DNA from 3 places in the Cupriavidus metallidurans CH34 genome. Region 2 is predicted to be linked to each of the others. Evidence: predicted binding sites of a transcription regulator. Region 2 holds the regulator's gene; each other region holds the start of a gene.
The links. Region 2 encodes sigma-54, which starts transcription at its own class of promoters, with help from an activator protein. Its sites were predicted from a motif close to TGGCANGNAANCTGCTTT; they were not measured.
Positions count from the first base shown of each region.

Region 1 (10,690 bases), on a different replicon from region 2:
AGTTTGTGGAACGGCACCATACCCTCGGGAGCCGCCGGATGCCGCCAGCAATCCCCGAGCGAGATCCCCTGGATCTGCAGCCGGCCTGGCCACACAGGGCCCAGCGCCACCAGCAGCGTGCGCAGCACGAAGCTCGCTTCGATCCGGCCTTCGCGCGCATGCGAGGCCAGATAGTCATACAGGTTGCCGAGCCGTGCCGGGCTGCCAAACACCGCCGGTGTGTCCTGCATCACCTCCCCGAGCCGGCGCAGAAGTCCCGCGCGGCCTTCCAGGCCGACCAGCGGGTTGTGCTGCGCCACCTGGAACGCCGAGGCAATGGTCGAGGCGTCGATGCGGCAAAGGCGGTCGGCGTCGGAACGTAACGGATCGCCTTGCCCGGCGGAGAAGCCGCCACGCGCGAACAGGTCGAAGCTGGCCACGCCGAGCCCCTCCGAGCGCGTCAGCATCATGTCGCTGGCCGCATCGCGGTAGCGCCAGTCGGGCCCAGCGCCCGCATCGAGCAGCACGCTCGGGATCACCAGATCTATGCCGATCCGCGCGCGCTCCTCGCGATGCTCGGGGCCCGACATGCCCGCGCGCTCGCACAGGATCTGCCAGCGGTTGATCGTGGCCTGCCCCGGCCCGCCACTTTCAAAATGGCGCCAGCGGCTGTGATACGGCACCTGCAACGTCGGATAGCGGCGGCGAATCGTCGCGGCCACATAGTCGGCGATCGCGTGAACGCGGTCCGGGTGCCACGTGAACAACTCGGATTCCCCCGAGGCCACGAAGTCCGTCACCACCGCGCAACGCGTTCGCACGGCTTCCGCACTGAGCAGCGCAGCCGCGGGATGATCGGGTGGAACGGGGCTATGCCAGCCGCTGCCCATGCCATCGTCGCGTCCTGCTCTGCCTCCTTCCGGAAATTCATTCATTCCTTCAACCCCCTGCCCTTTGCCTGGGCGAGTTCCTTGGCGTCGGGCGGCGTGTACCTGGAGAAATAACCCGCCGCCACCTTCGCATCGATTTCCACGCGCGCATCGGCCGGGATCAGGGACTCGGGAATCGCCACCTGCTCCACCACCTCGATACCCTGCGCCGTCAGCGCGCCGTGCTTCATGTTGCTCATCGAGGCCCAGCGATCGATCCTCCTGATCCCGAGCCAGTGAAATACATCCGGCATCAATTCCTGGAACCGCATGTCCTGCACGCCGGCCACGCATTCGGTACGTTCGAAGTAGGTTTCGGCGCGGTCGCCGCCCACCTGGCGCTTGCGCGCGTTGTAGACCAGGAACTTCGTCACCTCGCCAAGCGCGCGGCCTTCCTTCCGGTTATAGACCACCAGGCCCACGCCACCCTGCTGCGCCATCTCGATACAAACCTCGATACCGTGCGCCAGATACGGGCGGCATGTGCAGATGTCCGACCCGAACACGTCGGAGCCATTGCATTCGTCATGCACGCGGCAGGCGACGCGGGTATCGGGCTGGCCCAGCTTTGTGACATCGCCGAAAAAATAGAGCGTCATGCCGCCGATCGGAGGCAGGAACACCTTCAGATCGGGTCGCGTCACAAGTTCGGGAAACATGCCGCCGGTCTGCTCGAACAGGCTGCGGCGCAGCACGCTCTCCTTGATATTGAAGCGGCGCGCGATGCCGGGCAGGTACCAGACCGGGTCCACCGCCGCCTTGGTCACGCGCACGTCGCCATTGGCCTCGAGGATGTCGCCGTCGGGCTTGAGCCGTCCGGCCGAGATCGCGGCCATGAGTTCGGGCATGTTGATATGTGCACGCGTGATGGCGATGGTCGGACGGATGTCCACCCCGGCGGCGATGCGGTCGGCGAAGACGGTGGAGACCAGGTGGCCCCAGGGATCCAGCGACACGATCCTGTCCGGATCGCCCCACTGCGGGTGCGGGCCGATGGCTTCGGCCGGGGATGTATCGGTCAGGTCGGGACGATGCGCGCGCTGCAGGCTGCCCGCCGCCACTGCCAGCGCGCGATAGATCGCATAGGCGCCAGCGTGGGTACCAATAACGTTGCGCTGCGCGGGGTCTGTCAGGCTGGCAATGACCGGCCCCCGCTCGGCCGCCGTGGGTGCGCCCCAGTGAATCGGCTCGGCCGGCTTGTCGCGGCGTGTGTGCGAGGTCAGAACGATATGATCGGACATGGCAGCCTCGTCTCCCCGGATCGAAACCTGACCAGTTGGTCAGGTTTATATATCCATACTAGGCAATGGCCATGCCAACCCTCAACTGGGGTTGTTACCGTGAGTGACATTCCGCACGCACCGGACGGGTGCGGGATGCATGACGAAGGCGGTACATGCTGGTGCGGACGCACCAGCATTGATTTGACGAGGTTGACGCCGGCCGCTCAGGCCTGGGGCTTTTCGCCCCGCGTCCACTTGCGGGTGTGAATCCCTTCCTTGACGAAGTCGATCACCGAGCGCAGCGGGCTGGCAGCCTCCACATAGCGATGGAATACAGCGCCGGCTACGTTGCTGGCGACCCACGCCAGCAACATCCCCAAAGCGTTGAGCATCGGCTGGCCCGGAGCGAAATGGAACACCAAGGCGTTCACTACCAGGCAGACCGGAAAGTGCACGAGGAAGACCGAGTACGAGATCTTGCCGAAGTATGCGGTGACGCGGCCACCCGGCCAATGCTCGAGCCAGCCCCCGCGGCGGGAGATGGCCAGCACCAGCGCCGTGACCAGCGCGACGGCGATACGCAGGCGGAAGTCCATCGTCAGGGCCGCCACGCCAACCGCGCCAAGCGCGATCAGGGCCACCGGAGAACGATCGGGGTTCGACGCCCAGTACGCGAGCGTGCCCATGCCGTAGGCGCCAAAGAAGTAGATCGCCCAGATATCCCAGGTGGCATCACGGTTGAACCAGAACAGCGAGGCCACCGCTAGCGCGGCCACCGTCGGCACGCCCAGCGGCAACGTATCGCGTGACACCGCGCGCGCCAGCCAGAGCGCGAATACCAGCAGCGCGAACAGTTGCAGATCGATCGCGATATACCAGACGCCTGCGGACAGCGCGTCCACATCGAGGATGTTGTGCAGCAGCAGGATGTGCGCGATGACCTGCGTCAGGTGCGGCGCGGCGGGTATCGAGTCGTGATGCATCCACGTCCGCGCGATGGCGGCGCCGATGATCGCGACGAGCATCGCCACGGTGTAGGGCACGACCAGTTTCTGATAGCGGCGCCATACCGTGGAAAGCGGGCTCTGGGCGGTCAGGCGTCCGGCGGGAGCCAGGCTGCGCGCGGCAAGGAATCCGCTGATGACCAGGAACACCTGCACCGCGATGCGCGCGTAGTCAGACAGCCAGCCGATCAGGCCGGGGGCCAGAGATTGGGCGGCATCGGACATCGGCCCATAGAAGGCCAGATGGTGCAACACGATCAGCTGCGAGCTGACCGCCTTCAGCGCGTCTACACACGCCAAACGAGAAGGCCGGGGGCTCATTTGTTATATGTGAGATACAAAGTGGGGCGCATTGTACCTCCATTGTTGCGTTTCAAAATGTGGAGAGTGGGTAACGCATGTAAGCAGGTGTACTGCCCTCATGCGTCGCATCGCTTTCGACTGAACTTCCGCCACTGGCACTAGCTTATGAAAAGAAAGCACAAATTGCCGGTGGCATTTGGAGAAACCGGTCACGTTTCTCATATGCAGACATACAGGTATGGACATGGTTGTCCTATCCCTGCGAGCACTAACCACACCGTTCGGACGAGCTTTCTCGTCTCCATAAAAAATTCGTATGAATGGTATGGAAAAGAAGAATGCCAGGAATGTCGTCAATATTCTCTCGACAAGAGACCTGAATCGGGCCGAAGTACCCGCTCCTGGCGGTGCCTGCCACCGGATCGATCGAGGCAATGAAACTTCCGGGATTGCGAAGCATGATGAGCGCTTCGATCAATCTTCGCAGAAGTTAAGCTATTTTCTACCGCACTCGCTGACATGATTCGCACTCCGCGTCGCGCCACCCTCGAGCGACGGGTCGCATCCGACCTCCACGGCTTCGCGCTCGGCAAGCCACTCGGGTTAGGTTTTGGAGTATTGACGCCCTTTGGGTCGGCTTGTATAAAAGTTGCCGTACCCGCCACCTTCTGCAAGTGTTTTAGAAAAATAAGACTGTGGCATGGAACAACCTTGATCCGATTTTCCGGCAGACCGATGCCCGCGTGGCACGGCTTCCCAGGGACGCAACAAGGAGACAATTGTGGACGGACTGGAGACATTTCGGCAGGAGGCGCATGCCTGGCTGGAAGCGAACTGCCCGGCGGAGATGCGCCAACCGGTGCGCAACGAGGACGACATCTGCTGGGGCGGGCGCAAGTTCCGCTATCAGTCCGATGCGCAGCGCCTGTGGCTGCAACGCATGGCCGAAAAGGGCTGGACCGTTCCGGAGTGGCCAACCCAATATGGCGGCGGCGGGCTCAGTCCGGCGCAGGCCCGGGTGCTGCGCGCCGAAATGGCCCGATTGAACTGCCGGACGCCGCTGCAGAGCTTCGGCATCTCGATGCTGGGCCCGGCGCTGCTGAAGTACGGCACCGAGGCGCAAAAGCAGGGGCACCTGCCCAAGATCGCACGCGGAGAGATCCGCTGGTGCCAGGGCTACTCGGAGCCCAATGCCGGCTCCGACCTGGCGGCGCTGCAAACGCGCGCTGAAGAGCGTGACGGCCACTTTATCGTCAACGGCCAGAAGATCTGGACTTCGTACGCCGACAAGGCCGACTGGATCTTCTGCCTGGTGCGCACCGACTTCCAGGCGCAGAAGCACACGGGTATCAGTTTCCTGTTGTTCGACATGGAAACCCCCGGGGTCTCCACCCGGCCCATCGTGCTGATCTCAGGCAAATCTCCCTTCTGCGAGACCTTCTTCGACGATGTGAAGGTGCCGTGCCACCAGTTGGTCGGCGAGCCGAACCGTGGATGGGAAATCGCCAAGTATCTGCTGACGCACGAGCGCGAAATGATCAGCGCCATTGGCAGCCGTGGCTTCCGCGAGCCCATGGGTCGCCACGCGGCGAAAGTCATCGGCGTGGATGCGCAACGCCGCCTCGACGATCCGATGCTGCGTGCCCAGATTGCCCAGTTCGAGATTGACGAAGCCGCCTTTGCGGCCGCCGGCGAGCGGGCACGCGACCTGGCCAAGCAAGGCGAGGGAATGGCAGCGTTCTCTTCCGTGCTGAAGTACTACGGCGCAGAACTGAACAAGCGACGCTATGAACTGTTGATGTCCGTCGGCGGCACTGACGCCCTGGAGTGGGAAGGCGAACGCAGCCAGGACGGCGCCCTGGCGCGGAGCTGGCTGCGCACCAAGGCCAATTCGATCGAGGGCGGGACCAGCGAGGTGCAGCTCAACATCGTCGCCAAGCGCCTGCTCGGCCTCCCGGGCGCCTGACGTACCGGCTCGCCCGTACCGCCACGCCTACCGCAGCCCAAAGACATCGAAGCCCTCGAAGCCCAAGGACCGTCAAAGCCGCCATGCCCATCGTATTCGACGACACGCAGGAAATGCTGCGCGACAGCGCCCTCGCCTTCCTGAAGGACAACGCCCCGATTTCCGCGCTGCGCACGCTGCGCGACACGCATGACCCCGTCGGATTCTCCCGGGATCTCTGGCGCCAGGCCGCCGAATTGGGATTCACCGGCGTGCTGATCGACGAAGCCTATGGCGGCAGTGGCCTCGGCGTGGTCGAGGCCGGCATCATCGCCGAAGCTATCGGGGCCACGCTTGCGCCGTTGCCGTTCCTTTCCACCTCGGTGCTTGGCGCCTCACTGCTGGGGCTGTTCGGCAGCGACACGCAGCGAAGCGCGCTGCTGCCGGAGATGGCATCGGGCCGCCACCTGACGGCGCTCGCGCTGGACGAGGGGAGCAAACACCGGCCAGAGCGCATCACCCTGCTGGCGCGACGCCATGGCGACGGGTACATGCTCGACGGCAGCAAGGTGTTCGTCGTCGACGGCCATGTGGCCGACACGTTGATCGTCGCAGCGAAAGACGCGCAGGCGGGGCCCGATGGCGACATCTCGCTGTTCCTCGTGCCGCGCGACAACGCCGGCGTCCGCGTCGAACGCTGCGTGATCGCCGATGCCACCAATGCGGCACGCGTCACCTTCGAGGGCGTCCGAGTTCCGGCCTATGCGCTGCTGGGCCGCGCCGGCAACGGCGCCGCGATGCTCGACAAGGTACTCGACATCGCCCGCGCGGTGCTGTCGTCCGAACTGGTCGGTATTGCAGATGCCACGTTCGCGCGCACGCTCGCCTACCTGAAGGAGCGCAGCCAGTTCGGCAAGCAGATCGGCGAGTTCCAGGCCCTGCAGCATCGTGCCGCACATCTGTTCGCGGAGATCGAACTCGCGCGTGCCGCGGTGCTGCAGTGCCAGCAGCGGCTGGACGCTGGCCGTTCGGATGGGCCGGAGCCGCTAGTTTGCGTCGCCAAGGCCAAGGCCGGCACCACCGCCACCCTGGCAGTGCAGGAGGGCGTGCAGATGCACGGCGGTATCGGCATGACCGACGAACTGGACATCGGGTTCTACATGAAGCGCGCACGCACAGCCCAGGAGTGGTTGGGCGACGCCAACTGGCAGCTCAACCGCTGGGCAGGAATGCGCGGCTACTGATCTGGCCAGCCCTCCCGCCACGACGCTGGCGGGGCACGACGCAACACCGAGGCGAAAGCGATCGCGCGGATGTCGGCATACGCCCATGCCGGCCGATCGCTCACAAGGAGGCAACATGTCTGCGGTATCGACTGTACGCGCCACCCCGGGAACGACATCGGCAGCAACATCGCCGCCCGGAATCCAGCCAGCATCGCTCAGGGGCTTGCCATGAGCGCCTACTTCGTGCGTCGCCTGCTGGCACTGATACCGACGCTGCTCTTCGCCAGCATCATCGTGTTCACCATCGTGCGCCTGGTGCCCGGCGACGTGGTCGATCTCATGCTGAGTCAGAACGACATCAGCGCCGATGCCCTCACCCGCGAGCAACTGGTCCACGCGCTAGGGCTCGACCGTCCTATCTGGGATCAATACCTGCGCTGGGTCACCAATATCGTGCTGCACGGTGATCTGGGGCAGTCCCTTTGGCAAAGCGAGCCGGTCCTGAAAATGGTGATGGCCCGAATCCCGGCCACCTTCTCGCTAGGTGTGCTGGCCCTGTTCGTGGCACTGACGGTGGCGCTGCCCATCGGGATCGTGTCGGCCACCCGCCAGGACAGCGCCGTCGACTACGTGGCGCGGTCGTTCTCCATCCTGATGCTGGCCGTCCCCAGCTTCTGGCTCGGCACGATGGTGATCGTGTTCCCGTCAGTGTGGTGGGGCTGGTCCCCCGACGTGCGCTACATCCCCTTTCTCGAAGACCCGGTGCAGCACGTGAAACAGATGCTGGTGCCAGCCATCGTGCTGGGCATGGCGCTGTCCGCCATCACGATGCGGATGACGCGCACCATGATGCTGGAGGTACTGCGGCAGGACTATATCCGCACAGCCTGGGCCAAGGGACTGAACGAACGACAGGTCATCTTCCGCCATGCGCTGCGCAATGCGTTGATTCCGGTGGTGACCCTCATCGGGCTGCAGGCACCGCTGCTGATCGGTGGCGCCGTCGTCATCGAACAGATCTTCGCGGTACCGGGCATGGGCCTGTTGCTGCTCGATGCCGTGCACCAGCGGGACTATCCGGTCATCACTGGTGTCTTTCTCGTGGTCGGCGTGGCGGTGATGCTGATCAATCTGCTAGTAGACCTGAGCTACGGCCTGTTCGACCCCAAAGTGAGGCACCACTGATGGCACACCCCTCCGTCGATCCACGCGCCGTGTCCCCTTCGCTCGTGACGGCCCAGGCGCCTCCCGCCTCGCGCAGGCGCTCCCGGTTTCCCATGATGCGCCGACTGTTCCGCGACAAACCGCTCGGCGCGGCCGGCGCCGTGATCTGCGCGATCTTCTTGTTCTGCGGCGTCTTTGCCGGCTGGCTCGCGCCATACGGTGTCAACGAGATCAACATGATGGCGCGGCTGCAACCACCGTCATGGGCGCATCTCTTCGGCACCGACAATCTCGGCCGTGACATCTTCTCCCGCTGCCTGTATGGCGCGCAGCTGTCGGTGGTGATCGGCCTCTCGGCGGCCACGCTGGCCACGCTGGTTTCCCTCGTGCTTGGCATCCTGTGCGGCTATCTGGGCGGCAAGCTGGACCTGGTGGTGCAGCGAATGGTCGACGCCTGGATGAGTTTTCCGGACCTCATCATCCTGATCGTCGTGGTCTCGGTGCTGGGCCCGGGCAGTTGGCAAATCGTCTGCACGCTGGGTCTGCTGCTCGGTATCGGCGGCTCCAGAATCGTGCGCGGGGCCGTGGTATCGGTGCGCGAGAACATGTACGTGCACGCGGCGCAATCGATCGGCGCCTCCACCAGCCGCATCCTGTGGCGGCACATCCTGCCCAACGTGCTGCCGCCGGTGATCGTCCTGTTCACGACCCGCGTCGGCACCGCGATCCTGGCGGAATCGGGACTGTCATTCCTGGGCCTCGGCGTGCCGCCGCCCGCCCCGACCTGGGGCGGCATGCTGTCGGGCGACGGGCGCACCTTCATGTTCCAGGGGCCGTGGCTCGCGCTTGCGCCAGGCATCTGCCTGACGGTGGTGGTCTACGCCATCAACGTCTATGGCGATGCCATGCGCGACCTGCTCGACCCACGCCTACGCGGCGGCCGCTGAAACGCGCCCGCCAACACCGGCCGGCAATGTGGCCCGCCGAATCACGACTCTTCAGACCCTGTAAGGAGCAAGAGATGGTGCCCATTATCAAGGCGAATGTCGGCAGGACGAACTGGCCACTGATGGCGGCGAAAGCCGTGGCGGCTGCAGCGGCGGCATTGGCCTGCGGCATCGCGGCCGCGCAGGCGGATGCGCCAAAGTACGGTGGCACGCTTGAGGTCGGATCGGTCTACCCCACCATCTCGGCGTTGTCCTGGGATCTGGCGGACTGGAACTGGAAGCAGAACTACGACACCGGTCAGGTCTATGAACAACTGTTTGCCGCGGATCTCTCAAAGTCGCGCCGCAACGGCGGAAAGTACGCCTTCCAGGCCGATGCCTGGCTGCCGCCGGACGCGATCCGGGGCGAGCTGGCCGAAAGCTGGAAGTGGATCGACCCGCTGACGCTCGAGGTCAAACTGCGCAAAAACGTCCGCTTCCCCGCGAAGCCGGGCGTAATGGAAGAACGGGAGCTGACGTCGGAAGATGTGCTGTTCAGCTACGGCCGCATGAACGCAAGCGCCAAGAAGATCCCCAGCTACTACGACTACCTGACCAAGGTCGAAGCACCGGACAAGTACACGGTCATCTTCCGCTTCAAGGAATTCAATGCCGAGTGGGACTATCGCTTCGGCTGGGGCTACTACTCCGGCATCATGCCCAAGGAGGTAGCCACCGCCGGGGCCGCGAACTGGAAGAACGTCACCGGCACCGGCCCGTTCACGCTGAACCAGTTCACGCAGGGCAACTCCACCACCTATGTAAAGAACGCGCAGTACTGGGACACGGACAAAATCGGCGGCAAGGACTACAAGTTGCCGTTCGTCGACAAGATGGTGCTGCGCACCGTCAAGGATGAGGCCACGCGCAACACCATGCTGCGCACCGGCAAGCTCGATGTGCTGGAACTGGTGCGCTGGACTGCCGTGGACGAGCTCAAGAAGAGCGCACCGCAACTCAAATGGTCGAAGTGGCTCTCGTACACCGGCCAGTACCTGGCGCTGCGCGTCGATACCAAGCCGTTCAACGACATCCGCGTGCGCCGCGCTCTCAATATGGCGGTCAACAAGCAGGAGATCGTCAAGCAGTACTACGGCGGCAACGCGGAGCTTTTCGCCTACCCGCAGCATCCCGACTACGGTGGCTACTTCGAGCCGCTGAGCACGATGCCGGATTCGGTGAAGGAGCTGTTCACCTACAACCCCGAGAAGGCGAAGAAGCTGCTGGCGGAGGCCGGCTATCCGAAGGGCTTCAAGTTCAAGGTTCAGGTATGCGCCTGCAACCAGGACCACATGGAGATGCTGCCGCTGATCGGCGCTTACCTGGAACAGGTCGGCGTGAAGATCGAGATCCAGCCGATGGAGTACGGCGCGTACCTGTCCGCGATGACCACGAAGACCAATGCGCCTGGCTACATGATGGCGAATGGCCATACGAATCCGACCACCACGTTGCGCAAGAGCTTCGTGGCCGGACAGGTGTGGAACGCCTCGCAATGGAATGATCCGGCCTTCACGGCCCGCGTCGACCAGGCCTTCCAGATCCGCGACGAAGGCAAGCGCCAGGAGGCGATCCGCGCCATGACCCGCGACATCGTCGCGCAAGCGCCGTACATCTGGCTGCCGACGCCCTACGTATTCACCGCCTGGTGGCCGTGGGTCAAGAACTACGACGGCGAACTGCGCGCTGGCGCCGTGCGTAGCGGCCCGATCTACGCGCGCGCATGGATCGATCAGGAGATGAAGAAGAAGCTTGGCTTCTGATCCGCCGCAAACCCGCCCCTCCAACCACCTGAGCGTAACCATGACAGAGCCCATTCTGCAGGTGAGAGACCTGACCACGCGCTTTCGTACCGACCGGGGCGTGGTCACCGCCGTGGACCGGGTCTCCTTCGACGTGAACGCGGGAGAGACGCTCGCGATCGTCGGAGA
Region 1 covers NC_007974.2:1,184,437-1,195,126, forward strand. The annotation lists gene RMET_RS23540 (URC4/urg3 family protein) at 1-914, opposite strand, end outside; gene RMET_RS23545 (GTP cyclohydrolase II) at 911-2,149, opposite strand; gene RMET_RS23550 (acyltransferase family protein) at 2,356-3,456, opposite strand; gene RMET_RS33710 (hypothetical protein) at 3,764-3,961, shown strand; gene RMET_RS23555 (acyl-CoA dehydrogenase family protein) at 4,220-5,404, shown strand; gene RMET_RS23560 (acyl-CoA dehydrogenase family protein) at 5,488-6,627, shown strand; gene RMET_RS23565 (ABC transporter permease) at 6,838-7,794, shown strand; gene RMET_RS23570 (ABC transporter permease) at 7,794-8,720, shown strand; gene RMET_RS23575 (ABC transporter substrate-binding protein) at 8,795-10,522, shown strand; gene RMET_RS23580 (ABC transporter ATP-binding protein) at 10,563-10,690, shown strand, end outside.
Region 1: RMET_RS23545 (GTP cyclohydrolase II) is a predicted target of sigma-54. The motif match lies at 2,209-2,226, and genes of this name have one in related genera.

Region 2 (10,690 bases):
GACAGATCGAGCGAGAACACCTGCACCATCAGCGCGGTACCCACGTTCGCACCCAGCATGATCGCCAGCGCGGGGGCCACCGCGATCAGTCCCTGTCCGACGAACGAACTGACGATCACGGCCGTGGCATTGCTGCTCTGGACGAGACCGGTCACGCCGACGCCCGCGAGGAACGCAGCAAACCGGTTGGACACGCTGACGGAAAGCACGTGGCGCAGATTGGCGCCGTACACGCGCAGGATACCGACCTTGACTATGTTGGTGCCCCAAATCAGGAGCGCCACGCCGGAGAGAAGATGAAGCAATACGCCCATAGTGCAGCCTTCTTCGTGACCGGTACCGCGAGGGGCGGAAGCGAGGCGCGCAGCCCGGTCATCACCTTGTTATTTCAAGGAGGCATTATGCGCCCCCCTGCCGAAGGGAGCAAACCCGGGAGAGGGCGGCGATTCGAGCCATCCTGGAAGCTGTCTCAGGATGAAGCGAAGCGGTTCTGGCCTGGAGCGGGGCCGCAGACAGTACAAGCGGTACGGCAAGGCCCCGCAACGACGCCGGAATCCTTTTGAAACGACTTCCTAATGGCTTCCTAGGGCTTTCTAGTGGCCGTCGAAATTGCAGACCGTGAACAGCGACAGGCCGCTGGCTTGCAAAAGCTTGGAGCCGCCGAGCTCAGGCAGGTCGACGATCGCCCCGCCTTCCACCACCGTTGCGCCAAGACGCTCCAGCAGCTTGCGTCCCGCCATCATCGTGCCACCCGTGGCGATCAGGTCGTCGATCAGCAGCACGCGGTCTCCCGGCTTGCAGGCATCGGCATGGATCTCCACGGTGGCGCTGCCATACTCGAGCTCGTATTCCTCGGCCACCGTCTGGAACGGCAACTTGCCCTTCTTGCGGATCGGCACGAAGCCCAGGTTCAGCTCGTACGCGATGATCGACCCGAGGATGAAGCCGCGCGCGTCGATGCCAGCCACGAGGTCCAGGTTCTGGTCCATGTAGCGGTGCACGAAGACGTCGATCAGCACGCGCAGCGTCTTGGGGTTCTGCAGCAGCGGCGTGATGTCGCGGAACATCACGCCCGGCTGCGGCCAGTCCGGCACGGTGCGGATGCGGTCACGCAGGTAACCGGTGACATCGCCAAGATCGGGGGACTGGATGATGGAGTTCGACATGAAAGAAACTGGAAAGTGAAATTACGCGCGATGCGGTAACGGGCTACCACCCGTGTCCAAAACCATCGCCGCACAATGGCCCGGCAGTTTGAACATCCGCAACCCGCAACGATACAGGAGACAACCGTGGCCAAGAAGATCTTGATGCTGGCTGGCGACTTCGCCGAAGACTACGAAACCATGGTGCCGTTCCAGGCACTGCAGATGGTGGGCCACACGGTTCACGCGGTCTGCCCGGACAAGAAGGCTGGCGACCACTGCGCCACCGCCATCCATGACTTCGAAGGCGACCAGACCTACACGGAGAAGCGCGGCCACAACTTTACGCTGAATGCCACGTTCGCGGACATCGATCCGGCGCGGTATGACGCCCTCGTCATTCCAGGCGGCCGCGCCCCCGAATACCTGCGGCTGAATGCCCGCGTGCTTGAGATCGTGCGCCACTTCGCCCAGGCCAACAAGCCGATCGCCGCGGTCTGCCACGGCGCGCAACTGCTGGCGGCAGCCGGCGTGCTCGAAGGTCGCACCTGTTCCGCCTACCCCGCCTGTGCGCCCGAGGTGCGGCTGGCCGGCGGCAAATATGCCGATATCCCGGTCGACCAGGCCCATACCGACGGCAACCTGGTAACGGCGCCGGCCTGGCCTGCCCATCCGGCCTGGCTGGCGCAGTTCCTTGCAGTGCTCGGGACGCGGATCGTAGAGTAGAGGCTTCCGAACGCGACGCGGGCCATCGGGCCCGCGGCCGCGCCGCACGGAGGTATCCATGTGTGAGATCTTCATCCGGGCCAATCCGGATTCGTACCAGACCCAGTCCCGATCGTTGCGCCTGCACGGCATGGCCACCAGCATCCGGCTGGAAAATCTGTTCTGGGAGGTCCTGGAAGAACTGGCGCAACGCGACGGCATGACCGTCAACCAGTTGCTGACGCGGCTACACGACGAACTCGCCGAACATCGCGGCGAGACGTCGCTGTCGGCCAACTTTGCCTCGTTCCTGCGGGTGTGCTGTATGCGCTACCTGCTTCTACAAAACGATGGGCGCATCCCGGCCGATACTAGTGTGCCCATTCGGTCGCTCGATGCGCGAGCCGTGCTGGATAGTCTGCCGGCATCGTGGGTGGAGGCCGGCAATTCGCCGTTGCCAAGAGCAGCCAGAGGCGAGCACGCCTCTGCGTCTAGTTCTAGTCCTTGATTAGCCGTTCCTCGGCCGACTCCAGCGCCTCGGGCGTGCCACGCAGCACCACGATGTCGCCCGGCTCCAGCACGGTGTCCGGCTCGGGGTCGAAGGCGCGGATGCCGCGCCGGCGCACCGCCGTGACCTCCACGCCGATCCGCTCCAGCCCCAGCGCGCCCAGGCGACGCCCCACGGCCGTGTGTTCCGGCCCGAGGGACACCGCGTGCAGCCGCACCGTGTCCCGTTCCACCATGTCTTCCTCGTCGTCACGGCCGTGGAAATAGCCGCGCAGCAGGCTGTAGCGTGCGTCGCGCGCCTGCTGCACGCCCCGTACCACGCGGCGCATCGGCACGCCCAGCAGCACCAGCGCGTGTGAAGCCAGCATCAGGCTGCCCTCGATGATTTCGGGCACCACCTCGGTCGCGCCCGCCTTCTGCAAGATGTCCAGTTCGGAATCATCGACGGTCCGCACCAGCACCGGCAGCGCCGGCGCCAGCTCCTGCACGTGGTGCAGCACCTTCACCGCCGATGGCGTATTGGCATAAGTCACCACCACCAGCGCCGCGCGGTGGATACCGGCCGCGATCAGCGCCTCGCGCCGGCCGGCATCGCCATAAACCACCGTATCGCCCGCAGCCGCCGCGTCACGCACGCGATCCGGGTCGAGGTCGAGCGCCACGTAGGTGATGCCCTCGCGTTCCAGCATATGAGCCAGGTTCTGGCCGCTGCGGCCGTACCCGCAGATGATCGCGTGCTTCTCGGTCTGCAGACTCTGCGCCGCGATCCGGGTCATGTTCAGCGATTGCAACAGCCATTCGTTCGCGGCAAACCGCAGCACGATCGCGTCGCTGTACTGGATCAGGAACGGCGCGGCCAGCATCGACAGCAGCATCGACGCCAGGATCACCTGGATCAGCACCGGGTCCACCAGCCCCATGCCATCGATCTGGTTCAGCAGCACGAAGCCGAATTCGCCCGCCTGCGCCAAGCCAAGGCCGGTGCGGATCGCCACCCCCTGGCGCGAACCGAACAGCCGCGCCAGCACCGCGATCAGCACCAGCTTGAACAGGATCGGCACGATCAGCAGCGCGAGCACGAGCCAGACGTGGTCGAACACCACCCGGATGTTCAGCAACATGCCGATCGTGACGAAGAACAGCCCGAGCAGCACGTCCCGGAACGGCTTGATGTCCTCTTCCACCTGATGGCGGTAGGGCGTTTCCGAGATCAGCATCCCCGCCATGAACGCGCCGAGCGCCATCGACAGGCCCAGCCGCTCTGTCAGCGCGGCCATGCCCAGCGTGACCAGCAGCAGGTTCAGCATGAAGAGTTCCTGCGACCGGCGCGCCGCCACGACGTGGAACCAGCGACTCATCAGGCGCTGGCCCAGGAAGAAGATCGCGCCCAGGGCCACGGCGATCTTGACCGTGGCCAGCCCCAGCGCGAACGCCAGGTCTCCCGGGTCGCGCGACAGCGCGGGGATCACAATCAGCAGCGGCACCACGGCCAGATCCTGGAACAGCAGGATGCTGATGATGTTGCGCCCGTGCTCGCTTTCCAGCTCCATGCGCTCGGAAAGCATCTTGGAAACGATGGCCGTGGAGGACATGGCCAGCGCGCCACCCAGGGCCACGGATGCCTGCCAGGACAACGGGAACAGCCAGTTGAACATCCAGCTCGCCGGCACCACAGCCAGCATCGACAGGATGACCTGTGATCCACCCAGCCCGAACACCAGCCGCTTCATCGCGCGCAGCTTGGCCAGGCTGAACTCGAGCCCGATCGAGAACATCAGGAAGACGACGCCGAATTCGGCCAGGTATTTGGTCTGGCCCGAATCGCTGGCCAGGCCGAGCGCGTGCGGGCCGATCAGGATACCGACCGCCAGATACCCGAGCATCGGCGGTAGTTGCAACATGCGGAACGCCACCACGCCAAAAACGGCAGCGGCCAGCAGCACCAGGGTCAGTTCCAGCGGAGAATGCATCGGCGATTGAAAAGTACCAGCCAGGCACGCGCGCCGTCCCGGCATTTGCGCCCTGCCGGCGAAACACGGCAAGCGCGGCGGTCGTCAAGGCGGCAAAAGGCTGGAAAGCCGGGCCAGACGCCATCGCATTCGTTGGTATACTCCGACGCCATGATAGCCAATTTCGATGCGGATCGAGCACTCAGGCTCGCCCGCCAGACCCTTGAAATCGAAGCCGAGGCCGTTTCCGCGCTGGCCGGAAGGCTCACGCCCGCGTTCACGACGGCGGTGGAGATGATTCTCGGCTGCACCGGGCGCGTCGTCGTGTCCGGCATCGGCAAGTCGGGCCATATCGGCCGCAAAGTGGCCGCCACGCTGGCATCCACCGGCACGCCGTCCTTCTTCGTGCATCCCGCCGAGGCCAGCCATGGCGACCTCGGCATGATCACGCGCGACGACGTCCTGATCGCCTTCTCCAATTCCGGTGAAACGGCCGAACTGCTGGCGATCATTCCGATCGTCAAGCGCATCGGCGCCGGGTTGATCTCGATCACCGGCAACGCCGAATCGAACCTAGCCAAACTGTCCAACGCCCACCTCGACGGTGCTGTGGCGCAGGAGGCCTGCCCGCTGAACCTGGCCCCGACCGCCAGCACCACCGCCGCGCTGGCGCTGGGCGACGCGCTGGCCGTGGCGGTGCTCGACGCGCGCGGCTTTGGCGAAGACGACTTCGCGCGCTCGCACCCCGGCGGCGCGCTGGGCCGCAAGCTGCTCACCCACGTGCGCGACGTGATGCGCACCGGCAATGCGGTGCCTGCGGTGCGTGAAAGCACGCCGCTGGCCCAGGCCCTGATGGAAATCACCCGCAAGGGCATGGCCATGACCGCCGTGGTGGACCCCGACGGCCGCGCCGTGGGCGTGTTCACCGACGGCGACCTGCGCCGCCTGCTGGAAACGCCGCGCGACTGGAAGACCGTGCCGATCGGCGAGGTCATGCACCGCAACCCCCACACCGTGCATCTCGACAAGCTCGCCGTGGAAGCCGTGCAGATCATGGAAACGAACCGCATCAACCAGTTGCTCGTCGTCGATGACGATGGCCACCTGGCGGGCGCGCTCCACATCCATGACCTGACCCGGGCCAAGGTCATCTGATCAATGCCAGAGTTCCTGTCCAGAATCACCGGCCTGATCATGCGGCTGCTGCCGCTGCTGCTGATGGCGATCGTTGCCGGCAGCACGTTCTGGCTCGTGCAGATCAACTCGCCGCATGAAGCCACGGCGCAGGCGCAGGTCAAGCGGCACGTCCCCGACTACTACATGGACCGCTTCTCGGCCACGGAACTGGCCGAGGATGGCAATACCAAGATCCGCTTCACCGGCGTGAAGATGGTCCATTTCGAGGACGACCAGACCTACGAGGTGACCACGCCGGCCATGCGCAACTACGAGCCGGATCGCCCGCCCGTTACCGCCAACGCGAATCGCGGCGTGATGAATGCCGAGGGCTCGATCATCGACCTGTACGGCAATGCGTTCATCGTGCGCCAGGCGGGTACCGATGTGTCGAAGGACCCGCGCATGACGGCGGCGTCGCAGTACTTTCAGCTGCTGGTCAACGACGACATCGTCAAGACAGACAAGCCCGTGGAACTGACGCGCGGACCGTCGGTAATGAACGCCAACGGCCTGATCTTCAACAACGTCACCCGCGAAGTACAATTGCTGGGTAACGTTCGCGGCACCATCATCATGAATTCGCCGGGGCAGGCCAGCGCCCAGTGACATCGGGATTTGCGCCCCACCGTCCGCCTGACTGCTGCCTTCCCCTTTCAGCAAAGCCAAAAATGACTGCTTCCCTGACGACATCGTCCTGTCGCCGCACCGCGCCCGCCCTGATGGCGGCCATCGCCGCCATCGGCCTGTTCCTGGCCCAGCCTGCTTTCGCCGAGCGCGCGGACCAGACCAAGCCGCTGGTGCTGGAAGCCGACAATGCCAGCTACGATGACGTCAAGCAGATCTACACTCTGACCGGCAACGTGGTGCTGACCAAGGGCACGATGGTGCTGAAGTCTGACGCCGCCGAACTCCGCACCGACCCCGAGGGTTACCAGTACGCCATCGCCACCTCCAAGCCGGGCCGCCAGGCCTATATCCGCCAGAAACGCGACGGCGTGGACGAGTACATCGACGGCTGGGGTGACCGCATCGAATACGACGGCAAGTCGGAGATCAACAAGCTGATCGGCAATGCACGCGCGGCGCGTGTTTCCGGTGTCGGCGCGAAGATCCTGGATGAAATCCGCGGCGCGGTAATCACGTACGACAGCCGCAATGAGTTCTATACCGCAACCGGCGGCGACAACAACGCGTCAGCCGGGAACCCTTCTGGCCGCGTGCGCGCTGTGCTGTCGCCGCGCGCGAACCAGGCCAGCGCGCCCGCCGGCGCGCCGCTCGACCTGAAGCCGTCCTCACAGCCGGCCAAGCCCTGACCGTTTCAAGCTCTATCCGTACCCGATGAACGATACCGCCACGCTCGCCGATCAGGCTTCTTCCGCCCCATCCACGGATAGCAGCACGCTGGTCGTGCGCCATCTGAAGAAGCGCTATGGCTCGCGCACCGTGGTCAAGGACGTCTCGCTCGACGTCAAGAGCGGCGAGGTCGTCGGCCTGCTCGGCCCGAACGGCGCGGGCAAGACCACGTCGTTCTACATGATCGTCGGACTGGTCGCGCTGGACGAAGGCGATATCGTGCTCGATGGCCAGCACATCAGCGGCCTGGCCATCCACGAGCGCGCGCGCATGGGACTGTCCTACCTCCCGCAGGAAGCCTCTGTCTTCCGCAAGCTCAACGTGGAGGAGAACATCCGCGCGGTGCTGGAACTGCAGGTGGTCAACGGCAAGCCGCTGCCCAAGCAGGAAATCGATCGCCGGCTCGACTCGCTGCTCGATGACCTGCAGATCGCCCACCTGCGCAACAACCCGGCGCTGTCGCTGTCGGGCGGCGAGCGCCGCCGCGTGGAAATCGCGCGCGCGCTGGCGTCGGCGCCGCGCTTCATCCTGCTCGACGAACCATTCGCGGGCGTGGACCCGATCGCCGTGGGCGAGATCCAGCGCATCGTCAGCTTCCTGAAGGCACGCAACATCGGCGTGCTGATTACCGACCACAACGTGCGCGAAACGCTGGGCATCTGCGACCACGCATACATCATCAGCGAAGGCACCGTGCTGGCCGAGGGACAGCCCGAGGAAATCATCGCCAACGAGTCTGTGCGACGCGTCTATCTGGGCGAGAACTTCCGCATGTGATCAAGCGGCCGCGACGCCGCTTTGCAGCATTCGTCAACTAGCCGTTGGCGATCACGAAGTGTCAGCGATAGGCGATAGCAATTTCCGTTCCAACAACGGGAAGATGCGCATAGAATAGGTCGCATGAAACCATCGCTTCAGCTTCGACTTTCCCAGCATCTGGCTCTGACTCCTCAACTGCAGCAGTCCATCCGGCTGCTGCAGTTATCCACACTGGAGCTGCAACAGGAAGTCGAGCAGGCGCTGACCGAGAATCCACTGCTCGAACGCGAGAACGACTGGATCGAAAGCCCGCTGCGCGTGGCCGCGGACGGGTCGGTCAACGTGCAAAGCGCCCCGGCGCCAGCATCTTCCGAACCGCAAGGTAACGGCGACGATCGCGCGAACGGCGCCAATGGCGAAGACGACAGCTACGGCGACAGCGCGGGTGACGATTACGGCAGCGACTGGAGCCTGGACGATTTCGCTCGCCGGCCTCAGGGCGATGATGACGAGAAGACGCCGATGCAGCTTCGCGAAGCGGAACCCACGCTGCGCGAATACCTGATGGAACAGCTCACGCCGCTGAAGATCTCCACGCGTGACAAGGGCCTGGCCATCTTCCTGATCGAGTCGCTTGACGACGACGGCTACCTGGGCGCAACGCTCGACGAGATCTGTTCGGAACTGCCCAAGGAACTCGAATTCGAAGTCGATGAAGTGCAGGCGATACTGACCCTGCTGCAGAGCTTCGACCCGCCTGGCGTGGGTGCGCGCAACGCGGCGGAATGCCTCACCCTGCAACTGCGCCGTCTGCAACATCCGCAGCGGGACCTTGCATTATCGATCGTCAACCACCACCTGGAGTTATTGGCCGTGCGTGACTACACGCGGCTCAAGAAAGCCCTGCAGGTTGACGAAATTGCACTTAAGGCCGCGCACGATCTGATCCGCTCGCTCGCACCGTATCCCGGACATGCCTACAGCCGTCCGGAAGCGGACTTCGTGGTACCGGATGTGTTCGTGCGCAAGAGTGGCAGTAGCTGGATCGCACAGCTCAATCCCGACGTGATGCCGCGTCTGCGCATCAACGACATGTACGCGCAGATTTTGCGCGGTGCAAAAGGGGAAGCGGGCGCGGCCGGGCTGCAGCAGAAGCTCCAGGAGGCGCGGTGGCTCATCAAGAACATTCAGCAGCGTTTCGACACGATCCTGCGTGTTGCGCAGGCAATTGTGGAGCGTCAAAGGAACTTTTTCTCGCACGGGGAAATCGCGATGCGCCCCTTGGTTTTGCGGGAGATTGCCGATACACTGGGTCTACACGAGTCGACCATTTCCCGGGTGACTACGAATAAATACATGGCCACGCCGATGGGTACTTTCGAGTTGAAGTACTTCTTTGGTAGCCACGTCTCCACGGAGACTGGCGGCGCGGCCTCATCCACGGCGATCCGCGCGCTGATCAAGCAACTGATAGGAGCCGAAGAACCCAGGAATCCCCTTTCCGACAGCCGCATCGCCGAGTTGCTGGGCGAACAGGGCTTTGTGGTCGCACGCCGCACGGTGGCCAAGTACCGCGAAGCGCTGAAGATCCCCGCAGTCAATCTCCGCAAGACTTTGTAGCCGAGCCGCAACCGCCTGCCTGGTGCGGCTCTTTCAGAAGGAGAAGCGCTATGAACTTCAAGATCAGTGGACACCACCTCGACATCACGCCGCCGCTGCGTGAGTATGTGGAAACGAAACTGGAGCGAATTGTCAGACATTTCGATCAGGTCATTGGCGTAAGCGTGCTGCTATCCGTAGACAACCATAAGGAAAAGGACAAGCGTCAGTACGCGGAAATCAACCTGCACCTCAAGGGCAAGGACATCTTCGTCGAAGCGCATCATGAAGACCTTTATGCTGCAATCGACTGCCTGGTCGACAAGCTCGACCGCCAGGTGATCCGCTACAAGGACCGCGTGCAAGGGCATGACCGGGAAGCGGTCAAGTACCAGATGGCCGCCGAACAACTACAACAACAATAAGTTGGCGGCGACACCAGGTCGCCCCTTAGAGGATAGATAGGAAGAGCAAAGCCGCGCATCTGCGCGGCTTTTTTGATGGGCGCGAGGCGGACGCGCCGCTGGCGCACCCGTTACCCGAGTACCAGCCCTGCAACATTTGGTCAGCCGGGGGTGTTCGCAACTGACGCCGCTCGGTGTATGCTGCGCCATACAACAACTACAGACAGGACGGCCCCGGACAACCGGCCCGGCATTCCGCGTGGCAAAAGATCACGCGATGGCGGGTGGCAGTTTTCTGGGTGGGCAATCCGACCGGCAAGCTCGCGGCACCACTCGCGGCGCCGGCGCCGCAGCGCACAAGTGCGCAGTGGCCCTGCTCTATAATGGCCGGACGCTCCAATGCGGGCGTCCTTTTGCGCTCAATAGCCTGAATTGCCCAACGCAGCGGGACGACTCATGTGCGTCGGCTCGCCTTTCTGACTCCTCGTGCATCGCCCATGAATCGTTTGGCCAAATTGCTGCCACCCGGCAACATTAATCTCGACGTCACCGTCACCAGCAAGAAGCGGGTCTTCGAGCAAGCCGGGCTCCTGTTCGAGAACAACCATGGCGTAGCCCGGGCCACCGTGACCGACAACCTGTTCGCGCGCGAATCGCTCGGGTCCACCGGTCTTGGCGCCGGCGTCGCCATTCCGCATGGCCGCATCAAGGGACTCAAGCAGCCTCTGGCTGCCTTCATGCGCCTGGCCGAGCCAATTCCGTTCGAATCGCCCGACGGCAAACCGGTGTCGCTGCTGATCTTCCTGCTTGTGCCCGAGCAGGCCACCCAGCAGCATCTGGAGATTCTTTCGGAAATCGCCCAGTTGTTGTCGGACCGGGAAATGCGTGAAGGACTGGCCACGTTACCCACGCCCGAAGCGGTCCACGAGTTACTGACCCAGTGGCACCCCTGACACGACGGCAGGCCAGCGCAGCCTGACGCGATACCCGCGATACAGCCCCTCCCGAAAAGTCATCCCGCATGGAACTCACCGGCGTCACCTCCCAGTCGATCTTCGACGACAACGCAGCCGACATCAAACTCTCCTGG
Region 2 covers NC_007973.1:317,145-327,834, reverse strand. The annotation lists gene RMET_RS01585 (Na/Pi cotransporter family protein) at 1-314, opposite strand, end outside; gene RMET_RS01580 (adenine phosphoribosyltransferase) at 594-1,166, opposite strand; gene RMET_RS01575 (DJ-1/PfpI family protein) at 1,293-1,871, shown strand; gene RMET_RS01570 (ribbon-helix-helix domain-containing protein) at 1,930-2,358, shown strand; gene RMET_RS01565 (monovalent cation:proton antiporter family protein) at 2,348-4,327, opposite strand; gene RMET_RS01560 (KpsF/GutQ family sugar-phosphate isomerase) at 4,478-5,461, shown strand; gene lptC (LPS export ABC transporter periplasmic protein LptC) at 5,465-6,091, shown strand; gene lptA (lipopolysaccharide transport periplasmic protein LptA) at 6,154-6,798, shown strand; gene lptB (LPS export ABC transporter ATP-binding protein) at 6,824-7,615, shown strand; gene RMET_RS01540 (RNA polymerase factor sigma-54) at 7,739-9,217, shown strand; gene hpf (ribosome hibernation-promoting factor, HPF/YfiA family) at 9,268-9,621, shown strand; gene ptsN (PTS IIA-like nitrogen regulatory protein PtsN) at 10,098-10,553, shown strand; gene hprK (HPr(Ser) kinase/phosphatase) at 10,622-10,690, shown strand, end outside.

Region 3 (10,690 bases), 1.6 Mb from region 2:
CGCGCGATGATCTCATCCTTCTTGACGCGGGAGCCTTCCAGCACACCAAGCCACTCCAGCCGGCCCTGCGCCTTAGATGCTACCGCCGCCTTGCGCTGTGGCACCACGTAACCCGTAGCGTTGAGCAGCGTGAAGTTTTGCGACGGGTATGCCGAAGTGACCGTCGCCGTTTCCACGGTCTGGGGCCCGGCCAGCTTCAGGCCGATGCCGGCCAGCACGAGGATCACCACCGCGATGATCGCGTAGCGCAGCCAGGGACGGCGGCGGCGCTGGGCGGGCGCCATGGCGCTACGATCGATTTTCAGCTTGCTCAGGTCTGGATCAGCCAATTTAAGATGCGTCGCGAAAACGGACGAATGCCGAGAAAGGCCCCCAGTATAGCGAGTGGCGGTGGCCGGCAGGCGGCCCGTTACAAGGGTCGCAAAATGGCCGATGACTGGCCCAAATTTAGAGCAGCTTGCCCGGATTCATGATCCCGCTCGGATCGAATACCTGCTTGATGGCTCGCATCAGGCGCAATTCGAGCGGGTCCTTGAGCGCCAGGAACGACTCCCGCTTGAGCTGGCCGATGCCGTGCTCGGCGCTGATGCTGCCGTCGTAGCGGGCCACCTCTTCCAGCACGTCCTCGCTGACGGCCTTGCCTTCATTGAGCGCCCATTTCGGATCGGCGCCAAGCGGACGGGACAGGTTGTAGTGCAGGTTGCCATCGCCGAAGTGGCCGAAGATAAAGGGGCGGACGCCCGGGTGACGCGCGGCCAGACGGGTTTCCATCGAGGTCATGAAGTCCGGAATGGCTTCGATCGGCAGGGATACGTCGTGCTTCAGGTGCAGCCCGTCGGCACGCTGGGCCTCGGAGATTTCCTCGCGCAGACGCCACAGGCTCTGCAACTGCGCCAGTGAGGCCGAGACGGCGGCATCCAGGCACAGGCCCTGTTCGAGCGCATCGCCGATGACCGATTCGAGCAGGGCGTTGAGCACATCCTCGGGCGCTGTGTCCGCGATCTCGACCAGCACGTAGGCCGGATAACGTTCTGCAAACGGGGCATGAATGCCCTCGACATGGGTCAGCACCAGATCCAGGCAGGCGCCGGTAAAGAACTCATAGGCCTGCAACCGTGCGCCGCAGCGCGCGAACAGCAGCGAGAACAGTTCCAGCGCTTGCTTGGGCGATTCCACCGCGGCCAGCACCACGGCGCGGGAATCGGCGCGCGGCAGCAGGCGCAGCGCGGCGGCGGTGATGATGCCGAGCGTGCCTTCCGAGCCGATCAGCAACTGCTTGAGGTCGTATCCGGTGTTGTCCTTGCGCAGCGTGCGCAGGCCGTGAAAGATCTCGCCGTTCGGCAGCACGGCTTCAACGCCGAGCACCAGTTCGCGCGTCATGCCATAGCGCACCACGTTGACGCCGCCGGCGTTGGTGGCCAGGTTGCCACCGATCTGGCAGGAGTCCTCGGCGGCCAGCGACAGCGGGAACAGGCGGTCGGCGTCCTCGGCGGCACGGCGCAGGTTGCCGAGAATGCAGCCAGCCTCGACCACCATTGTGTTGGCGATCGTGTCGATCGAGCGGATCTTGTCCATGCGATCGAGGCTGAGCACGACGTTGGTCTGGTTGCCGTCCGGAGCGGCGCCGCCACACAGGCCGGTATTGCCACCGCGCGGCACCACGGGCACACCAGCCTGCTGGCACAGCGCCAGCGCCTGCGCCACCTGTTCGGTTGTGCGCGGACGGATTACCGCCTGCGCCTGGCCCTTGTAGAGGCCACGCCAGTCGGAGAGCCAGGGTGCCACGTCGTCGGGTGCGGTGGTCACGACGTCGGGGCCCAGGGTTTCGGTCAGGCGTTGCGCGAAGTTCGTATCGGACATGATCTGCGGTCGGGAAAAGGCGGAGATAAGTAGAAGTTAAGCGGGCATCGGGCGAAATCGTCAGCGGGGCTGGCGCATGGGCAGGCCAAGCCGGGCGGCGGCGTTGCGCAGGTGCGCGGCGGCGTGCAGGCGGGCCTGCGCGGCATCGCGGGCGCGGATCGCATCGAAGATCGCCACGTGCTCGGCATGGACCTGCTCGGGCAGGCCCGGCTGCCGGCTGGAATTCAGGCGCGCGGTGCGCACCGCCTGATGCAATTGCAGCGTCATGTACTGCAGTAGCTGCAGGTAGTACTTGTTGTGCGTGGCCGTGGCGATGGCGATATGGAACTGGATATCGGGTTCCACGCCGTGATCGGCATCATCAAGCTGGGCCGCCAGTGCGTCGAGCAGAGCGCCCATGCGGGCAATGTCCTGCTCCGTCCGGTGCAACGCGGCCATCGCGGCAGCGGCACTTTCCAGATCAAGGCGCAGCTCGAAAATATCGGCCAGATCGGTGTTATCGGCGCCGCCGCTCAGACGGAAACCGCTGTCACTGACGCGGGAACGCACAGTGCTGCCCAGACCCTGGCGGCTTTCGACCATCCCAAGCGACCGCAGATGCTCGGTCACCTCGCGGATCACGGCAGCGCTGACACCGTAGCGCTCGGCCAGTTGCTTGCCGGTCGGAAGCCGGGCGCCCACGGGAAACGTGCCGTCGGCAATCTCGCCACGCAACTGCTGGATGACGCGCTCGGTCAGGGTGATGGGTCGGGTCTGCATGGGACGACACCTTACCCTTTTCTGGTTATATGAAAACCTAGGGTAAATACTTAATAACTCGGGTGTCGAGCGGGCTGGGCCATCTGTCCCAACCCTACTTCTTCAACCGATACGCCAGCTGCGGCCGCGTGATCCCCAGCATCCGCGCCGCCGACGACAGGTTGCCACGCGTCGTCGTCATCGCCAGTTGCATCAGCTTGGCTTCGATTTGCGGCAGGGACACCTGCTGGTTGAGCAGTTTTTCGATCAGCGCGTCGGCATCCTGGCTGGGCTCCTCGCTACCGGCAGCCTGCTGGCTGGCAAACAGATGAGCGACGTCGATCATCCCGGTGGCAGGCGCCAGCAAGACGCCACGCTCGATCATGTTTTCGAGTTCGCGGATATTGCCGGGCCACGGGTATTGCACCAGCGCATCGCGCGCCCGCGTGCTCAAGCCGCGCACCTGCTTCTGATACAGCGCGTTGAAGCGCTGGATGAATGACTGGGCGAGCTCGGGGATGTCTTCCTTGCGCTCGCGCAGGGCGGGGATCGAGATCGGATAGGTGCTGATCCGGTAGAACAGGTCAGCACGAAACTGGCCGTGCTTGATCGCCTGCGCCAGATTGACGTTGGTGGCGGCGATCAGGCGGACGTTGACCTTGCGCGCCTCCACGCCACCGAGCCGTTCCACTTCGTTGTTCTGCAGCACGCGCAGCAGCTTGACCTGCGCGGCCGGCGGCAGGTCGCCGATTTCGTCGAGGAACAGGGTGCCGCCATGCGCGCGTTCAAAGCGGCCGGGGCGCGACTGCTGGGCGCCCGTGTAGGCGCCTTTTTCCACGCCGAACAGCTCGGATTCGATCAACTCGTGCGGGATCGCCGCGCAGTTGACCGCGACGAACGGCTGCTCGCCGCGCGGGCCGTGATCGTGCAGCCAGCGCGCGAACATCTCCTTGCCGGCACCGGTCTCGCCCGTCAGCAGCACGGTGATATGGCTGTCTGCCGCGGCGGAAAGCAGGTTGAAGGCTTCACGGAACGCCGGCGACTGGCCGATCAGGTTGCCCTGGTTCGCGCCACACAGTGTTTCGCGCAGTGTGCTGACTTCCTGCTGCAGGGTGAGCAGGTCGCTGATGACGGAGTCGGGTTCGAAGTACTTCAGGTAGTCGGGGTCGTTCCACGTCTCGGCCGGCTTGCCGACGATGCGGCAGAGACTGTCGCCGCGCCGCTCGCATTCGGTTTCCTTGTAGATGACCAGCCGGTCCATGAACGTGCTGCTGTAGCCCGATGCGTAGCCAAGCTGCACCCAGCAGCCAGACTCCTCGCGGGGCAGGGACTCCATCACGGGCGCTTCGCCCTCCCATGAGTCCTGCCAGAGAAACTCGCCATAGAAGTGGCCGGTGTCGCGGTCGATCTCCAGGCGAACCGGGTCCACGCGCGTGACGCCTTCGAGCATGTGCAACTGCGGCCCCCAAAGGAAGGCATCGTTGGGCGAACTGGCCAGTTCTTCACTGCGCTCGCGCTTGACCATCTCGGCATCGCGCATGCCTTGCGCGTAGCCCATGCGGATCAGCAGCCCCTTGCCGCGCTCCACGCCAAGCGTATCGAGGATTTCCTTGCGCAGGTAGCTCAGCGCCTCGGTGTGCATCAGCACCATGCGCGACTGGCCAAGGCGAATCTGCGCGGCCTTGGCGTCGATGGTCAGTAGCGAAGCCAGCTCGAACGGCGGCTGCGCGGGGGGTGTTGTCATCCTTGTCACTCCAGATTCCGGCGGGCTTTCGAGCCTCGTTTTTGCGTAGCCTAGCACGGCATCCGGCGTTGCCGGAGCCCGGAAATCCCGCATCAGGAGCGCGTGCTGCGGCGCAGCGCGAGACGATTTGATCATTTGATCAAATCCGCCTGAATCACCTCATCAAATCATCAAGCGGGTTGGCCGGCCAGAATGCGGCCGATTGGCCGCAAGCCCTTGCGCCACAACGGTCTGCATCGCCTGGCACGCCATTCGCTATAGCTCTCCCACCTGAAATCACGAGACAACGCACACGCACCGCGATGTGCGGCGCACCAGGAGCGAGACATGACATATCCCCCTCAGGCACTTCAAGGTCACTGGCATCACCATGCCCCGCGCTACGTGCGCGTGACCGGGCGCAGCGAGCGTTGGGTGGAGTTCGAGTTTTCGATCGGCGATCCACAGATCTACGTCGAACTGGTCATGCCGCCCGAGCAGTTCCAGTCGTTCTGCGCCGAGCAGCGGGCCGAGCTGCTGCAGTGATACCCAAAAACGCCCCCACTCGACATCCGAGGAGACAACCACCATGCAAATCGATATCCGGACTGATGCCAGCGTCACTCCGATCCGGCAGACCTTCGCGCATATCGCGCGCCGGCTCGGCGCCGACAAGCCGGCCACGCGCTATCAGGAGGCGATGTACGACCTGCAGCCGGTCACGAGCTTCCACTACCGGCCGCTATGGCAGCCGCAATACGAGCTGTACGACGCCCGGCGCACCCGCGTGGTCATGCAGGACTGGTATGCGCTGAAGGACCCGCGCCAGTACTTCTACGGCGGCTACGTCAATGCGCGCGCCCGTCAGCAGGAGACGATGGAGAAGAACCTTGAGTTCGTGGACAAGCGCGGGCTGCTGAGCCGGTTGCCCGACGATGTGCGCGAGCTGCTCACGCTGGGCGTGGTGCCGCTGCGCCACGTCGAATGGGCGGCCAACATGAACAACGCGTCGATTACCGCCTACGGTTTCGGGTCGGCCATCACGCAGGCCGCGATGTATCACACGATGGACCGCCTGGGTATCGCGCAGTACCTGACCCGCATCGGGCTGCTGATCGGCGACAAGGCCGCCGTGGACCAGGCCCGCGCCGCCTGGATGGAAGACATGGCCTGGCAGCCGCTGCGACACGCGGCGGAGGACCTGTTGGTGCGCGATGACTGGTTCGAGCAGCACGTGGCGCAGAACCTGGTGCTCGATGGTCTGATCTATCCGCTGGTCTACCAGCAGTTCGACGCGCGCCTCTCCGCAACCTGGCCCGCGTTTTCGCTCGTGACCGATTTCATGTCCGCCTGGTACGCCGAGACCACGCGCTGGGTCGATGCCACCGTGAAAACGGCCGCACAGGAAAGCCCGGAGAACGCGGCGGTTATCGCTGGGTACGCCTTCGGCTGGCTCGATCGCTTCACGCACGCGCTGCGCCCGCTGGCGTACCGGCTGTTCGGCGAGGATGCCGAGTCCGAACTGGCCAATGCCGTCGAAGCGCTGGGCAAGCGCCTGAGCGGTCTGGGCCTGGCACGTCAATGACGGAGACAACCATGAGCGACGCCATCGTATTCATCGCCCTCCAGACCAACGACGACATGCGCCCGGTGATCGAGGCGATCGAGGCCGACAACCCGCACGCCACCGTCAACCACTACCCGGCGATGGTCAAGATCGACGCGCCGGGGCGGCTGGAGATCCGCCGCGCCAGCGTGGAGGAGCGCATCGGCCGTCCCTGGGACGTGCAGGAGCTGCAGCTTGGCCTGATTTCCCTTGCAGGAAACATCGACGAAACCGAAGACCAGTTCGTACTGGCGTGGCGCTGAGCCAGAACCCCAAGACAGGAGACAAACCATGACAACCGCCACTGCCATCGCCTCCGCCGCCCGCGCGGCGACCCGTCCGAAGCTCTCGCTCAAGGAGAAGTACGCGGTACTGACCCGCGACCTCGGTTGGGAGACCACGTACCAGCCGATGGACAAGGTGTTTCCGCACGACAAGTTCGAAGGCATCGTGATCCATGACTGGGACGGCTGGGAAGACCCGTTCCGCCTGACGATGGATGCGTACTGGAAATTCCAGTCCGAGAAGGAGCGCAAGCTCTACGCGATCATCGACGCGTTCCAGCAGAACAACGGCCAGCTCAACGTGACCGACGCCCGCTACATCAACGCGCTGAAGCTGTTCCTGACCGGGGTGTCGCCGCTGGAGTACGCGGCGCACCGTGGCTTCGCCATGGCGGGCCGCAATCTGCGCGGCGTGGGCGCACGCGTGGCGTGCCAGATGCAATCGATCGACGAACTGCGGCACTGCCAGACCCAGATCCACACGATCAGCCACTACAACAAGTTCTTCAACGGCTTTGCCGACTGGCGCCATCTGCATGACCGGCTCTGGTACCTGTCCGTGCCGAAGTCGTATTTCGAGGATGCGATGACCGCCGGGCCGTTCGAGTTCATCACGGCGATCTCGTTCTCGTTCGAATACGTGCTGACCAACCTGCTGTTCATGCCGTTCATGTCCGGCGCGGCCTACAACGGGGACATGGCCACGGTGACGTTCGGCTTCTCGGCGCAGTCCGACGAGTCGCGCCACATGACGCTGGGCCTGGAGGTGGTCAAGTTCATGCTCGAGCAGGACCCCGCCAACCGGCCGATTATCCAGAAGTGGATCGACAAATGGTTCTGGCGCGGCTACCGGCTGCTGACGCTGGTGGCGATGATGATGGACTACATGTGCCCCAAGCGCGTGATGAGCTGGAAGGAGGCGTGGGAGATCTACTTCGAGCAGAACGGTGGGGCGCTGTTTGCCGATCTGGCGCGCTATGGCATCCGGATGCCCAAGTATCACGAGCAGGCCGCCAAGGAAAAGGATCACCTGTCGCACATCGCATGGTCGATCTTCTACAACTTCAACCACGCCGCGGCCATCCACACATGGGTGCCCGAGCCGCACGAAATGGACTGGTTGGCGCAGAAGTATCCCGACAGCTTCGACACGCATTACCGGCCGCGCTTCGACTACTGGAAGCAGCAACAGGAGGCCGGCCAGCGCTGGACCAACCCGGGCCTGCCGATGCTGTGCCAGGTGTGCCAGATCCCGATGGCCTTCACCGAACCCGACGACCCGACGCAGATTTGCTATCGCCATGCGGAGCACAACGGCGAGCACTACCACTTCTGCTCGGATGGCTGCCGGGACATATTCCAGGGTGAGCCCGAGAAGTACGTGCAGGCATGGCTGCCAGTGCATCAGATTTTCCAGGGCAACTGCGGCGGCCCAACGCTGCCCGAGGTGCTCGACTGGTACCACCTGAAGCCCGAGGATCGCGGCGACTACGCCGATTCGCCCGACCGCGCGAACTGGGAGCGCTGGACCGGGCAAGGCAACAACCGTTCGTGAACAAGGAGACCAGATCATGCCAGTCATCGCATTGGAACCGGGCTACACCGGCGAGGTCCGCGACCGGATCGAAAACTTCCACGGCAACCAGCTTGTGTACTTCGGATGGGACCAGCACCGGCTGTTCTGCAGCCCGTTCACGCTGCCGCTGCCGCCCGACATGCCGTTCGGCGCGTTGGTCTCCGATGTCATCGTGCCGCTGCTGGGCGCGCACCCGGAAGGCGCCCGGATCGACTGGGCGCAGGTGCAGTGGTTGCGTGGCGATACGCCATTCACGCCGGATGCGGCCGCAAGCCTGGTCGACAACGGGCTTGGCCACAAGTCGCTGCTGCGCCTGCGTACCCCGGGCCTGCCGGGCATTGCCGGCTCGGCCAACTGAACTTGCTGCAGGAGGTTGCCATGACCTATCAGCTCACCATCGAGCCGCTCGGCCAGACCATCGACATCGCCGAAGGACAGACCGTGCTTGACGCCTGCCTGCGCGCCGGCGTGTGGCTGCCCCATGCCTGCGGGCATGGCTTGTGCGGGACCTGCAAGGTGCAGACGGTGGACGGCGAGATCGAGCACGGCGAAGCATCGCCGTTCGCGCTGATGGACTTCGAGCGCGAGGAGGCCAAGTGTCTGGCCTGCTGCGCCACGCCGATGTCCGACCTGACGATCGAGGCCGACATCGATCCCGAGCCCGACGCGCAGTTCCTGCCGCTGATGGACTTTACCGCCGAAGTCACGCGCATTGAAGCGTTGACGCCCACCATCAAGGGTGTGTTCCTGCGGGTGGAGGGTGTGGAAGGGGGCGATGCGCTGCGCTTCCAGCCGGGCCAGTACGTCAACGTATGGATCGGCAAGGAAGCGACGCCGCGCGCGTTCTCGATCGCGTCGGCGCCATCGGCGGACGAGATCGAACTGAATATCCGGCTGGTGCCGGGCGGTAGCGCCACGACCTACGTGCACGAGCAACTTGCCGTGGGCGAGCGTCTGCAGCTATCGGGGCCGCTCGGGCGTTTCTTCGTGCGCAAGAGCGATCCGCGCCCGCTGGTGTTCATGGCTGGCGGGTCGGGATTGTCGAGCCCGCGTTCGATGATCCTCGACCTGCTGGAGTCCGGCGACCAGCGCCAGATCGTGCTCGTGCATGGCGCACGGACCGCTGACGAACTGTATTACCGTGATGCCTTCGAAGCGCTGACCACCCGGCACGACAACTTCACCTATGTGCCCGTGCTGTCGGCCGAGGCGCAAGGCAGCGCATGGGCCGGCGAACGCGGCTACGTGCACGAGGCCGCCGGGAGTCATTTCGGCTACGACTTCCGTGGCTGGCGGGCCTATCTGTGCGGGCCACCGCCGATGATCGAGTCGTGCATCGCCGCGCTGATGCAGGGGCGCTTGTTCGAGAAGGACATCTTCACCGAGAAGTTCCTGTCGGCGGCAGACGCCAGCCACGCCACCCGCAGTCCGCTGTTCCGCTCACTCTGAAGTATTTCCACCACAAAGGAGACAACCATGGACAAGATCCAGATCGACACCGTTCTGAACCGCATCGAGGAAGCCACCGGCCAGCACGCCAATCCGCGCATCGCGGCCATCGTGCATCGGATGGTGCGCGACCTGTTCCACATGATCGAGGACCTGGATATCCAGCCCGAGGAATTCTGGTCCGGCCTCAATTTCCTGGCCGAAGCCGGCCGCTCGGGCGAACTGGGCCTGATCGCGCCGGGGCTCGGGTTCGATCACTTTCTGGACCTGCGCATGGACGAGGCCGAAAGCCAGGCAGGCATTGCCGGCGGCACGCCGCGCACGATCGAAGGCCCGCTCTACGTGGCAGGCGCGCCGGTGGCGCAGCGCGAGGCGCGCCTGGACGACGGTACGGGCGAGGGCGAGGTGCTGGTGATGGAAGGGCAGGTCAAGGATGGCGCGGGGCAGCCGCTGGCCAATGCCGTGGTCGAGGTCTGGCACGCCAACGCACTCGGCAACTACTCGTACTTCGACCCGACGCAGAGCGCGTTCAATCTGCGTCGCAGTATCGTGACCGATGGCCAGGGCCGCTATCGCTTCCGCAGCATCATGCCGGTGGGCTACAGCGTGCCGCCGAATGGGGCAACGGACCGTCTGCTCAAGCAGCTCGACCGCCACGGCACCCGCCCGGCGCATATCCATTTCTTCGTCTCGGCGCCGGGCCATCGCAAGCTGACCACGCAGATCAACATCGATGGCGATCCGTACCTGTGGGATGACTTCGCTTTTGCCACACGCGAAGGGTTGGTACCGCCGATCACGCGCGTGAGCGATGCGGCGGCAATGGCTGCGCTGGGCGTGGACAAGCCGTTTGCGTCGATCCGCTTCGACTTCACGCTTCACGCGGACCAGGCAGATGCCCCGCAGGCCGAGGTGGCGCGACAGCGGGCATCGGTGGCGGCCTGAGCGCCGTTGTTTGGAGAGGGTCGCCCTGGATACCCGGGTTTCGGGACGGCCCTCGCCGCGCGCTGGCTTTAGCGTTGCAGGACCAGATTGGTCCAATGCACGTCGGTGCGATCCATCAGGCCGCTGCGCTGGCTGCAATGCGCGCTGCGCAGGCCGTATGGCTCCGCCAGCGCGATGGTCTCGGCGGCCGACACGTCGAACATGCGCCGGCCGGCGGGCACCGGGCCGTGCCGCAGGGACAGGAACACCAGGCCGTGATCGGCCAGCAGCGCGTCGACGGCACCTATTGCCTGGGCGCGTTCGTCGGCATCGAGGTGCATCCACACGGCGGTCAGCATGATCACGTCAAAGCGCGTCGGCCGTTCGCGCAGCCTGGCCAGCGCGGGCAGGGTGTCATCGAGCCAGTCGATATCCACATCCGCGTGGAGCTTGCGGCCAGCCTCGCGTAGTTCTGCGGTCGGTTCCACCGCCACGACCTGATGGCCGCGCCGTGCCAGGGCGGCGGCATC
Region 3 covers NC_007973.1:1,932,650-1,943,339, reverse strand. The annotation lists gene RMET_RS08970 (efflux RND transporter periplasmic adaptor subunit) at 1-329, opposite strand, end outside; gene RMET_RS08965 (FAD-binding oxidoreductase) at 448-1,860, opposite strand; gene RMET_RS08960 (FadR/GntR family transcriptional regulator) at 1,921-2,619, opposite strand; gene RMET_RS08955 (sigma-54-dependent Fis family transcriptional regulator) at 2,714-4,342, opposite strand; gene RMET_RS31735 (phenol hydroxylase subunit) at 4,670-4,867, shown strand; gene RMET_RS08945 (aromatic/alkene monooxygenase hydroxylase subunit beta) at 4,911-5,906, shown strand; gene RMET_RS08940 (MmoB/DmpM family protein) at 5,918-6,190, shown strand; gene RMET_RS08935 (aromatic/alkene/methane monooxygenase hydroxylase/oxygenase subunit alpha) at 6,219-7,766, shown strand; gene RMET_RS08930 (phenol hydroxylase subunit P4) at 7,783-8,145, shown strand; gene RMET_RS08925 (NADH:ubiquinone reductase (Na(+)-transporting) subunit F) at 8,166-9,236, shown strand; gene catA (catechol 1,2-dioxygenase) at 9,264-10,181, shown strand; gene RMET_RS08915 (class I SAM-dependent methyltransferase) at 10,250-10,690, opposite strand, start outside.
Region 3: RMET_RS31735 (phenol hydroxylase subunit) is a predicted target of sigma-54. The motif match lies at 4,584-4,601, and genes of this name have one in related genera.